2 regions of the Serratia sp. A07 genome follow, and region 2 is predicted to be linked to the other one. Evidence: predicted binding sites of a transcription regulator. Region 2 holds the regulator's gene; the other holds the start of a gene.

Region 1 (6,387 bases), on a different contig from region 2:
ACAGCTTGCCGGCGAAGTCTTCGTCGCTGATTTCACCGCGTTCATGTTGCTGGAATACCTCACCCATGGTGAAACGATCGGACAGCACCGCCAACGGCGTGCCGCTCAAATTGCTCCACACGCCCAGCACACGCTTGAAATCGATATCGACGATCACATTACCTAAATCAAAGATATACAGCATAGTCCTCTCCTGATGGGCCGGTGAGATTTCACTGTAGCGGGAAAAGGAACAGCTGAACAGGGAGCGAACGGAAAAGCGCATAGCGCGCCGCACAAACGAGGAACAACAGAGGAAAAAACTCAGGGCGCGAGAACCGCGCCCTAAGCATGAGACACTCAATCAGCGATTAAGCGTCTTTAGGACCGCGGCTGGCACGCTTACGATCGTTTTCCGTCAGGTGACGCTTACGGATACGGATCGAGGTTGGCGTCACTTCTACCAGTTCGTCGTCATCGATGAACTCCAGAGCTTGCTCCAGGGTCATTTTGATGGCCGGAACCAGGGTAGTCGCTTCGTCAGTACCGGAAGCACGCATGTTGGTCAGCTTCTTACCGGTCAGGCAGTTTACGGTCAGGTCGTTAGAGCGTGAGTGAATACCGATGATCTGGCCTTCATACACTTCTGCACCGTGGCCCAGGAACAGCTTGCCGCGATCCTGCAGGCCGAACAGCGCGAACGCTACCGCTTTGCCCTGGCCGTTGGAGATCAGCACGCCGTTCTGACGCTGGCCCACTTCGCCCGGACGCACGTCGTCGTAGTGGCTGAAGGTGGAGTACAGCAGGCCGGTACCCGAAGTCATGGTCATGAATTCGTTACGGAAGCCGATCAGACCGCGGCTTGGGATCACGTAGTCGAGACGCACGCGGCCCTTACCGTCCGGATCCATGTTTTTCAGGTCGGCTTTACGCTCACCCATCGCCTGCATCACGGAACCCTGATGCTGCTCTTCGATATCCAGCGTTACGTTCTCGAATGGCTCCTGCTTGCGGCCATCGATTTCACGGAAGATAACTTTCGGACGGGAAACCGCCAGCTCGAAACCTTCACGACGCATGTTCTCGATCAGCACCGACAGGTGCAGTTCGCCACGGCCGGATACGCGGAAGGCGTCCGCATCGTCGGTTTCTTCAACGCGCAGCGCCACGTTGTGCACCAGCTCTTTGTTCAGACGGTCAAGGATCTGACGCGACGTCACGTACTTGCCTTCTTTACCGCAGAATGGCGAGGTGTTGACGTTGAAGAACATGGTGACAGTCGGTTCGTCGACGGACAGCGCCGGCAGCGCTTCTACGGCGTTGGTGTCGCAGATGGTGTCGGAGATGTTCAGCTCGCCCAGGCCGGTGATGGCGATGATGTCGCCCGCTTCCGCCAGGGTGCTGTCGATACGTTCCAGACCCAGGTGGCCCAGCACTTTGCCCACTTTACCGTTGCGAGTTTTACCTTCGCTGTCGATGATGGTGACCTGCTGGTTCGGCTTCACTTTACCGCGCTTGATGCGGCCGATGCCGATAACGCCCAGGTAGTTGTTGTAGTCCAACTGGGAGATCTGCATCTGGAATGGCGCTTCCAGCTCAACCTGCGGCGCAGACACGTGGTCGACGATCGCCTGATACAGCGGGGTCATGTCTTCCGCCATGTCGGTGTGGTCGACGCCGGCGATGCCGTTCAGCGCAGAAGCGTAGATGATCGGGAAGTCGAGCTGCTCGTCGGTCGCGTCGAGGTTCACGAACAGGTCGAACACCTGATCCACAACCCAGTCAGGGCGCGCGCCAGGACGGTCAACCTTGTTGATGACCACGATCGGCTTCAGACCGTTGGCGAAGGCCTTCTTGGTCACGAAGCGGGTTTGCGGCATAGGGCCATCCATTGCATCCACAACCAGCAGCACCGAGTCAACCATCGACATCACGCGCTCTACCTCGCCGCCGAAGTCGGCGTGTCCTGGGGTATCCACGATGTTGATACGGTAACCGTTCCAATTAATGGCGGTGTTTTTTGCGAGGATGGTAATCCCACGCTCTTTCTCCAAATCGTTGGAGTCCATTACGCGTTCGGTCGCTTCCGCACGCTCTCCGAAAGTACCGGATTGTTGCAGCAGCTTATCAACCAGGGTGGTTTTACCATGGTCAACGTGGGCAATAATGGCGATGTTACGCAAATTTTCGATCACAGCTTTGCCTCGGGCATTAGAAATAGCGCGCTATTGTACACGTATTAAGCGAGGGACTAAACAAGATCACAACCATCTCTTATAAACAACCGCGTACCGGTCAGTTTGTGATCCCTTTCACGGTGCAAAAAGCCGCAATCGTTGCACTTTTGCACCATTTCGGTGCCCGCGCCACCCTTATTGCACCATAACAGTGCAATTTATCGTTGATGGTGCATACTGTGGCTGGGTAAAACCCGCGCAGAGAGGCGATAAAAGCCTTTTCTAAAAGTTGGCACGCTTTTCGCTTTAGTCTTTTCAAGGCGAAAAAAAGCCAGTTCCACAGATTCGTTCCACGACGACGACAATGATAAACCGGGAGAGTTAAGTATGTCCGCTGAACACGTTTTGACGATGCTGAATGAGCATGAAGTGAAATTCGTAGACCTGCGTTTCACTGACACCAAGGGTAAGGAACAGCACGTGACTATCCCGGCTCACCAGGTAAACGCCGACTTCTTCGAAGAAGGTAAAATGTTTGACGGCTCCTCTATCGGTGGTTGGAAGGGCATCAACGAATCTGACATGGTGCTGATGCCGGACGCCAGCACGGCGGTTCTGGATCCGTTCTTCGAAGAACCTACGCTGATCATTCGCTGCGACATTCTCGAGCCGGGCACCATGCAAGGCTACGATCGCGACCCGCGCTCCATCTCCAAACGCGCCGAAGACTTCCTGCGCTCCTCCGGCATCGCGGATACCGTGCTGTTCGGGCCAGAGCCTGAGTTCTTCCTGTTCGACGACATCCGCTTCGGCAGCAGCATCCGCGGTTCCCACGTGGCCATCGACGACATCGAAGGCGCCTGGAACTCCGGTACAAAATACGACGGCGGCAACAAAGGCCACCGTCCGGCGGTGAAAGGCGGTTACTTCCCGGTTCCACCGGTCGACTCTTCGCAGGATCTGCGTTCCACCATGTGTCTGACCATGGAAGAGATGGGCCTGGTGGTTGAAGCGCACCACCACGAAGTGGCAACCGCCGGTCAGAACGAAGTGGCAACCCGCTTCAACACCATGACCAAAAAAGCCGACGAAATTCAGATCTACAAATACGTGGTGCACAACGTGGCGCACGCCTTCGGCAAAACCGCGACCTTCATGCCGAAGCCTATGTTCGGCGACAACGGTTCCGGCATGCACTGCCACATGTCGCTGTCCAAGAACGGCACCAACCTGTTCGCCGGCGACAAATACGGCGGCCTGTCTGAAACCGCGCTGTTCTACATCGGCGGCATCATCAAGCACGCCAAAGCGATCAACGCCCTGGCCAACCCGACCACCAACTCGTACAAGCGTCTGGTGCCAGGCTACGAAGCGCCGGTGATGCTGGCTTACTCCGCCCGTAACCGCTCCGCGTCCATCCGTATCCCGGTGGTCTCCAGCCCGAAAGCGCGCCGCATCGAAGCCCGCTTCCCGGATCCGGCGGCTAACCCATACCTGTGCTTCGCCGCGCTGCTGATGGCCGGCCTGGACGGCATCATCAACAAGATCCACCCTGGCGACGCCATGGACAAAAACCTGTACGACCTGCCGCCGGAAGAAGAAGCCGAGATCCCAAAAGTGGCCGGCTCGCTGGACGAAGCAATGGCCGCACTGAACGAAGACCGCGAGTTCCTGACCCGCGGCGGCGTGTTCACCGACGATGCGATCGATGCCTACATCGAACTGCGCAAAGAAGAGATGGACCGCGTTCGCATGACGCCACACCCGGTTGAGTTCGAACTGTACTACAGCGTCTAAGCCCTACCCGCGCCGTCTGCACAGGCGGGCGGCGCCCACATTTTTGTTATCGCTTTTTTGTTGCCGTGGAAACTTTCAGCCCATCTTCGGATGGGTTTTTTTCTCCACCGTATTTTCTGCAAAACTATTCCATACCGCGCCGATCCCGGATGGAGTAGGATAGATGCACTAAAAAGGTGCAGGAGTCTGCTGTATGGCAACTGGCAAGCTGCCCGATGCTGGGCAGATCCTCAATTCACTCATCAACAGCATCCTGCTGTTGGATGACTCACTGGCGGTTCACTACGCCAACCCGGCGGCACAGCAGTTGCTGGCGCAAAGCTCCCGCAAGCTGTTCGGCACGCCGCTGCCCGATTTGCTCGGTTATTTTTCGCTGAACGTCTCTTTGATGCGCGAAAGCCTGCGCGCCGGTCAGGGCTTCACCGACAACGAAGTGACCCTGGTGGTCGACGGCCGCGCGCATATCCTTTCCCTGACCGCTCAGGCGCTGCCGGAAGGCTATATCCTGGTCGAGCTGGCGCCGATGGACAATCAGCGCCGCCTGAGCCAGGAACAGCTGCAGCATGCCCAACAGGTGGCGGCCCGCGATCTGGTGCGCGGTTTGGCGCACGAGATTAAAAATCCGCTGGGCGGCCTGCGCGGCGCGGCGCAGCTGTTGGCCAAGGCGCTGCCCGATCCGGCGCTGACCGAATACACCAAGGTGATCATTGAGCAGGCCGATCGGCTGCGCAATCTGGTGGATCGCCTGCTCGGCCCACAGCGGCCCGGCCAGCACATTACCCAGAGCATTCATCAGGTCGCGGAGCGCGTCTGCCAGCTGGTGTCGCTGGAAATGCCGGATAACGTCACGCTGGTGCGCGACTACGATCCGAGCCTGCCGGAAATGGCCCACGACCCGGATCAGATTGAACAGGTGCTGCTGAACATCACCCGCAACGCGCTGCAGGCGCTGGGCGAAGCGGGCGGCACCATCACGCTGCGCACCCGCACCGCGTTTCAGATTACGTTGCACGGCACCCGCTACCGCCTGGCGGCGCGCATCGACGTCGAAGACGACGGCCCCGGCGTACCGGCGCAGCTGCAGGACACGCTGTTCTACCCGATGGTCAGCGGCCGTGAAGGCGGTACCGGCCTGGGATTATCCATCGCCCGCAATCTTATCGATCAGCATTGCGGAAAAATTGAATTCAACAGTTGGCCAGGTCATACCGAATTCTCGGTCTACCTGCCCATTCGTCAGTGAGGTTTGCTATGCAACGAGGGATAGTCTGGATCGTCGATGACGATAGCTCCATCCGCTGGGTGCTTGAGCGTGCGCTCACCGGCGCGGGCCTGAGCTGCGCCACCTTCGAAGGCGGCAATGACGTGCTGGAAGCCTTGGCCACGCAAACCCCCGACGTGCTGCTGTCCGATATCCGCATGCCGGGTATAGACGGCCTGGCGCTGCTCAAGCAGATCAAACAGCGCCATCCGATGCTGCCGGTGATCATCATGACCGCGCATTCGGATTTGGACGCCGCCGTCAGCGCCTATCAGCAAGGGGCCTTCGACTACCTGCCGAAGCCATTCGACATCGACGAAGCGGTGGCGCTGGTCGAGCGCGCCATCAGCCATTATCAGGAGCAGCAGCAGCCGGTGCGCAGCCAGCCGGCCAGCGATCCGGCGGCGGACATCATCGGCGAAGCGCCGGCGATGCAGGACGTGTTTCGCATCATCGGCCGGCTGTCGCGTTCGTCGATCAGCGTGTTGATCAACGGCGAATCCGGCACCGGCAAGGAATTGGTGGCGCATGCGCTGCACCGCCACAGCCCGCGCGCCAAGTCGCCGTTCATCGCCCTGAACATGGCCGCCATCCCCAAGGATCTGATCGAGTCGGAGCTGTTCGGCCACGAGAAAGGCGCCTTCACCGGCGCGAACCAAATCCGTCAGGGCCGCTTTGAACAGGCCGACGGCGGCACGCTGTTCCTCGACGAGATCGGCGATATGCCGCTCGACGTGCAAACGCGCCTGCTGCGGGTGCTGGCGGACGGCCAGTTCTACCGGGTCGGCGGCTATGCGCCGGTGAAGGTCGACGTGCGCATCATCGCCGCCACGCACCAGAACCTGGAGCTGCGGGTGCAGGAAGGCAAGTTCCGCGAGGATCTGTTCCACCGCTTGAACGTGATCCGCGTACACCTGCCGCCGCTGCGCGAGCGCCGTGAAGACATCCCGCGGCTGGCGCGCCACTTCCTGCAGATCGCCGCCAAAGAGTTAGGCGTCGAAGCCAAGAACCTGCACCCGGAAACCGAAACCGCGCTGACCCGCCTGCCCTGGCCGGGCAACGTGCGCCAGCTGGAGAACACCTGCCGCTGGCTGACGGTGATGGCCGCCGGGCAGGAAGTGCTGATCCAGGATCTGCCGGGTGAACTGTTCGAAACCGCCGCGCCGGAAAGCC
Region 2 (6,387 bases):
ACCATGTGGCAACTCCCCTGGCATCGCGGCGGCGTTCATCGCCACCGGTGGAAACTTTGTTATTCCGGCCGCAGCCGGATCCATCATCGTGAAACAGTAGCGTTATCCGGGCTGGAAGTCACGCCGGCCGGGCCTCACTCGGTGATGATTTGGTAAAGCTCTTCGTCGCTCTGCGCGGCGCGCAGACGGCGGCATACGGTTTTGTCGGCCAGGCGTTTGGCGACCAGCGACAGGGTATGCAAATGGGTTTTGCACTGATCGGCAGGCACCAGCAGCGCGAACAGCAGGTCGACCGGCTGGTTGTCGATAGCGTCGAAAGCGATGGGTTGGTCGAGACGGATAAACACGCCAACGGCCCGCAGTGTGTCCTCTTCCAGTTTGCCGTGGGGAATGGCGATACCGTTGCCGATACCGGTGCTGCCCATGCGCTCCCGGGTGAGAACCGCGTCAAACACCACCTGCGAAGGCAGATTGAGCTGTTTGGCGGCCAGTTCGCTGATAATTTCCAAAGCCCGCTTCTTGCTGGTGCAGTGTACCGAGCTTTTGGTGCACTCGATGTTTAACACCGAGCTTAATTGCATATATTCGTTGTTCATCTCATCTTCACTTAAAACCGCGCCGCCGGGCGCACCCGGCAAGGCGGTTTTTCGTCGGTTTTAACCCTGATTACCGTTCGGCGCGTCACCCATGCGGGTCACGCGCCGAAGGGCGAGGCTGCGACGGAGGCAACCTCACGGAATGGGTTAGGGTGTCAGTGTTGCTTCAATTTGTCTTTATGTTTGTTCAATTGACGTGCCAATTTGTCGATCAGCGTATCAATTGCGGCATACATATTCTCGTCTTCCGAGGTGGCGTGCAACTCGCCTCCATTCACGTGCACCGTTGCTTCCGCAATTTGCTGCACTTTTTCCACACTTAATACAACATACACCTGATTGATGCGATCAAAATACTGTTCGAGTTTGGCGAACTTGTTGTTCACGAACTCGCGCAACGGATCGGTGATTTCGATGTGGTGTCCGGTAATGTTGAGCTGCATAGTGTCTTCCTTCTCAATAGAGGTCAAACCAACTGTTTACGCTGGTTCGACGGCGGGATGGACAAAGACTCTCGGTACTTGGCGACGGTGCGCCGCGCCACGATGATCCCCTGATCGGAAAGCAGGGTGGCCAGCTTGCTGTCGCTGAGTGGTTTGGCGGGGTTTTCCGCCGCAATCAATTTCTTCACCAACGCGCGGATCGCCGTCGAGGAGGCTTCGCCGCCGCTGTCGGTATTCACGTGGCTGGAGAAGAAATATTTCAATTCGAAAATGCCGCGCGGGCTGTGCAGAAACTTCTGCGTGGTGACGCGCGAGATCGTCGATTCATGCATCTCCACGGCCTGGGCGATATCCGCCAACACCATGGGTTTCATAAACTCTTCGCCTTGCTCGAAGAACGCCTGCTGTTGGCTGACGATGCAGCGGGTGACCTTCAGCAGCGTCTCGTTGCGGCTCTCCAGGCTTTTAATCAGCCACTTGGCTTCCTGCAGGTTGCTGCGGATGAACTGGCCGTCGGCTTCGCTGCGGGCGTTGTTGCCCAGCGCGGCGTACTGCTGATTGATCTTCAAACGCGGTATGCTGTCGCCGTTAAGCTCGACCGTCCACGTGTTCTGCGTCTTGCGCACCAGCACGTCCGGGATCACGTACTCCGATTCGCCGGTATTGATCGACTGCCCCGGGCGCGGATCGAGCGACTGAATCAGCAGCATCGCTTCTTTCAGTGTATCTTCTTTTAGCCGGGTTGATCGCATCAGGCTGCGAAAGTCGTGGTTGGCCAACAGATCCAGATGGTCGCTGATGATCAGCCGCGCTTCGGCCAGATAAGGGGTGTCTTTGGCGTATTGGGAGAGCTGCACCAGCAGGCAATCGCGCAGATCGCGCGCGGCGACGCCGATCGGATCGAAACGCTGCACGCGCTTCAACACCGCCTCGACTTCCTCGAGGGTCACGTTCTCGTCGCCCAGGCTTTCCAGAATGTCTTCCAGCGGCACGGTGAGATAACCGGTGTCGTCCACCGCGTCGACGATGGAGGTGGCGATGGCGGCGTCGGTATCGGAGAACGGCGTCAGATCCACCTGCCACATCAGGTAATCCTGCAGCGTTTGGGTAGTCTCGCCCTGATAGACCGGCAGCTCGTCGTCGCTGTAGTCGGTGCCGGTGCCTGACGGCGTGCCGGCGGTGTAGATCTCATCCCAGGTGGCGTCCAGCGGCAGCTCTTCCGGCATGTCTTTTTGTTCCAGCGCCTCGCGGGTATCGAGCCCCTCGGTTTCCTGGGTTTCTTTGGCGTCGATTTCGTCGTGCAGATCGGTCTGTTCAAGCAGTGGATTGCTCTCCAGCGCCAGCTGGATCTCTTGCTGAAGCTCAAGCGTGGACAACTGCAGCAGGCGGATCGCCTGCTGGAGCTGAGGAGTCATGGCCAGCTGTTGGCTGAGCCTGAGTTGCAAACCTTGCTTCATAGTCTTCTGTCTACTTCCGTTAACGGTGTCGCCCCGCAGGGCGCGCCGGCGCTCAGAGGCGGAACTCTTCGCCCAGATAAACGCGTTTAACCTGCTCGTCGGCCAGAATAGCATCCGGCGTGCCGTGGGCAATCAGTTTGCCCTGGCTGACGATGTAGGCGCGTTCACATACGTCCAGCGTCTCGCGCACGTTGTGGTCGGTGATCAGCACGCCCAGGCCGCTGTCACGCAGGTGCTCGATGATTTTTTTGATGTCGATAACGGAAATCGGATCCACCCCGGCGAAGGGTTCGTCCAGCAGAATGAATTTCGGGTTGGCCGCCAGCGCGCGGGCGATTTCGACGCGGCGGCGTTCACCGCCGGACAGCGCCTGGCCGAGGCTGTCGCGCAGATGGGAGATGTGGAACTCTTCCATCAGCTCTTTGGCGCGGTCTTCGCGTTGTTCGCTGGTGAGGTCGGGGCGAATCTCCAGCACCGCCATCAGGTTGTCGTACACGCTCAGGCGGCGGAAGATCGACGCTTCCTGCGGCAGGTATCCGATGCCGCGGCGCGCGCGGGCGTGCAGCGGCAGCAGGCTGATGTCTTCTTCGTCGATCACGATGCGCCCGGCGTCGCGCGGCACGATGCCGACCACCATGTAGAAGGTGGTGGTTTTACCGGCGCCGTTCGGCCCGAGCAGGCCGACGATCTCGCCGGATTTCACTTTCAGGCTGACGTCTTCGACAACTTTACGGCCCTTGTAGGCTTTCGCCAGGTTTTCTGCGATGAGTGTTGCCATAAGTGATTAGTTACTCTTTTTTTGCCCGTTTTTGTCTTGCAACTGCGACGGTACCAGAACCGTTGTCACGCGTTTGCCTTTATCGCTGAACGCCTGCATTTGCTGCTGTTGCACCAGATAGGTGATGCGATCGCCTTTCACGTTGCTGTCGAGCTGCTCCAGATAGGCGTTGCCCGTCAGGGTCACCAGCTGGGTCGCCACGTCGTAACGCACTTTCTGCGCGTGGCCTTTGACCGGCTTGCCGCTGTCCTGCATCTGGTAGAAGGTTACCGGGTTGCCGAACGCTTCAATATAGGTCTTATTCTGATCTCCGCCCGGACGGGTGACCACCACCTTGTCGGCACGAATATCGATGGTGCCTTGCTTGATCACCACGTTGTCGGTGAAGGTACTGACGTTGCTTTGCATGTCCAACGACTGCTTGAGCGAGTCGATGCTCACCGGCTGGCTGGAGTCGGATTTCAGCGCCAGTGCGGGGGCGCTGGCGGCCAAAACTAAGCTGCCGAGCAACAGGTTACGGAGTTGGTTTTTGGTTCTGAATTTCATAGTTGGTCTTAACCTTATCAATCAGCTCAGCGGTTTTGGTCCGCAGGTTCCCACGCATTTTCATGCCGTTAGAGGTAAAATTGGTCCCGTAAAGCGTGACTTCGTCATCGGAGGTGACGTCCTGGGTGACCAGGTTTACCTGAGCGTTGTCCGTCTTAATTTTTTCCAGCTGCGAGGTGGTGGTCAGGCTGTTTACCTCGACGTGACCATACAGATACAGCATCCGGTCTTTAGTCAGTTTGGCGCGATCGGCGCGAACTGACCAGGTGGCCACCGCATTCTCATCGAACAGCGTCATCACCGGCTGGGTGAACCAGCTCAGCTCGCCGGCGGTGTAATACTTCGCGTCTTCCGCCACCAGTTTGTAATTCAGCTTGCCGGCCGGGTTGTACACCACGGTGACCGTGTGCTGGCTCTGGTAAGTCGGATCCTGATCGTTGACCGGGCCAGGGGCCGTCTCGTCGCTGAAGTCCGTCATGTTCCAGCCGATCAGCGCCAGAACGATCACCGTCAACAGGATGGTGATCCACAGTTTGGTTTTACTCATATCGACAGCCCTTTGGCGTCCTCCAGCTTATTTTGAGCCAAAAGAATGATGTCGCACAGTTCGCGCACCGCGCCGCGGCCGCCGGCAATGCGGGTGACGTAGTGGGCGCGCGGCGTCAACAGCGGGTGGGCGTCCGCCACCGCGACCGCCAGGCCGACCTGCGCCATCACCGGCCAGTCGATCAGGTCATCGCCGATATAGGCGACCTGATCCGCCGTTAACGACAGTTTATCCAACAGTTCGCGGAAGGCCAAAAGCTTATCGGATTGCCCCTGATACAGATGGGTGATACCGAGCGTCTGCGCGCGGTCTTCCAGCAGCTTGGCGGAGCGGCCGGTGATGATCGCCACTTCGATGTCCGAGGTTTTCAAGCAGCGGATGCCGTAACCGTCGCGCACGTTGAACGCCTTCAGTTCTTCACCGTTGTTGCCCATGAAGATCAGGCCGTCCGACAGCACGCCGTCAACGTCGCAAATCAACAGGCGGATGTTCCCGGCACGCGCCATAACCTCTTGTTCTACCGGCCCGTAGCAGGTTTCTACCATACCCATTCCGTTCTATTCCTTAATTAAACGACGCCGGCGCGCAGCATGTCATGCATATGTACCACACCCAGCAACTGGTCGCCATCGGCAACCAGCAGCGCGGTGATGTGGCGTTGTTGCATCAGGTTCAATGCATCGACCGCCAGAATATTGGGGCGCACCCGCACGCCGCCCGGCGTCATGACATCGGCGATCTTCGCCTCGTGCAGGTTGATGCCCATGTCGAACACCCGGCGCAGGTCGCCATCGGTGAAGATGCCGGCGATTTTCATCAGATCGTCGCAAATCACCGTCAGGCCCAGATTTTTTCGGGTAATTTCCAGCAGCGCGTCGCGCAACGAGGCGTCGGCGCTGACGTGGGGCATTTCGTCGCCGCTGTGCATGATATCGCTAACCCGCAGCAGCAGTTTGCGGCCGAGTGCGCCACCCGGATGCGACAGCGCGAAATCTTCCGGCGTGAAACCGCGCGCTTTCAGCAGCGCGACGGCCAGCGCATCGCCCATCACCAGCGTGGCGGTGGTGCTGGTGGTCGGCGCCAGCCCCAGCGGGCAGGCTTCCTGCGGCACCTTGATGCACAGGTGGATATCCGCCGCTTTGCCCATCGAGCTTTCCGGATTGTTAGTCATACAGATGAGGGTGATCTGCTGGCGTTTCAATACTGGGATCAGCGCCAGGATCTCGCTGGACTCGCCGGAGTTGGAGATGGCGAGCACGATGTCCTGCGGGGTGACCATGCCCAAATCGCCATGGCTGGCCTCCGCCGGGTGAACGAAGAATGAGGGGGTGCCGGTGCTGGCGAAGGTCGCGGCGATCTTGCAGCCGATATGGCCGGATTTGCCCATGCCCATCACCACCACTTTGCCGCCGCAGGCGGCGATCGTTTCGCAGGCGCGGGTGAAGTCTGCGTTGATGTAGCTGTCGAGCTGAGCCAGCCCTTCACGCTCTATCTGAAGCACTTCTTTGCCGGCCTGCTGAAAATCGAAGCCCGGTTGCAACTCAATGTTCGACATACTCATTCCCGTCGGTTTAGCCGAAAGTACTGAAAGGGTTAAAGAACAGCACCGCAAGATACGCAATAAAGCCGCATAATAACAGCGCGCCCGCCAGGTGGCCGATGCGGTGTTTGCGGCCGATGCACAGCACGCTCAGCAGCACGCTGGCCGCCAGCATCACCCAGTAATCGCGCTGGAAGGCGGCGGTGTCCACGCTACCCGGCGATAGCAGGGCGGGGACGCCCAGCACGATCACCGTGTTGAAAATATTGGAGCCGATGATATTACCAATCGCCATATCATCCTCGCCCTTCAGCGCCCCGGCGATGGAGGTGGCCAGTTCGGGCAGGCTGGTGCCGATGGCGATAATGGTCAACCCGACCACCAGTTCGCTCAGGCCGAAATAGTGCGCAATCACCGTCGCGTTATCGACCACCATCCTGGAAGAGAGCGGCAGAATGATAAACGCCAACACCAGCCACA

Evidence for each region. The regulator sigma-54, encoded in region 2, starts transcription at its own class of promoters, with help from an activator protein. The targets are predictions, from matches to a motif close to GTTGGCACANNTTTCGCTNT.
Region 1: the regulator sigma-54 is predicted to act here: its motif matches at 2,445-2,464, upstream of glnA (glutamate--ammonia ligase).

The regions. Positions count from the first base shown of each region.
Region 1 covers NZ_JBZXDO010000015.1:7,824-14,210, reverse strand. The annotation lists gene yihX (glucose-1-phosphatase) at 1-184, opposite strand, end outside; gene typA (ribosome-dependent GTPase TypA) at 351-2,174, opposite strand; gene glnA (glutamate--ammonia ligase) at 2,544-3,953, shown strand; gene glnL (nitrogen regulation protein NR(II)) at 4,147-5,196, shown strand; gene glnG (nitrogen regulation protein NR(I)) at 5,205-6,387, shown strand, end outside.
Region 2 covers NZ_JBZXDO010000005.1:60,369-66,755, forward strand. The annotation lists gene rapZ (RNase adapter RapZ) at 1-5, opposite strand, end outside; gene ptsN (PTS IIA-like nitrogen regulatory protein PtsN) at 135-596, opposite strand; gene hpf (ribosome hibernation promoting factor) at 752-1,039, opposite strand; gene rpoN (RNA polymerase factor sigma-54) at 1,063-2,496, opposite strand; gene lptB (LPS export ABC transporter ATP-binding protein) at 2,549-3,274, opposite strand; gene lptA (lipopolysaccharide ABC transporter substrate-binding protein LptA) at 3,281-3,820, opposite strand; gene lptC (LPS export ABC transporter periplasmic protein LptC) at 3,789-4,367, opposite strand; gene kdsC (3-deoxy-manno-octulosonate-8-phosphatase KdsC) at 4,364-4,918, opposite strand; gene kdsD (arabinose-5-phosphate isomerase KdsD) at 4,936-5,922, opposite strand; gene AC4PR2_RS07355 (calcium/sodium antiporter) at 5,939-6,387, opposite strand, start outside.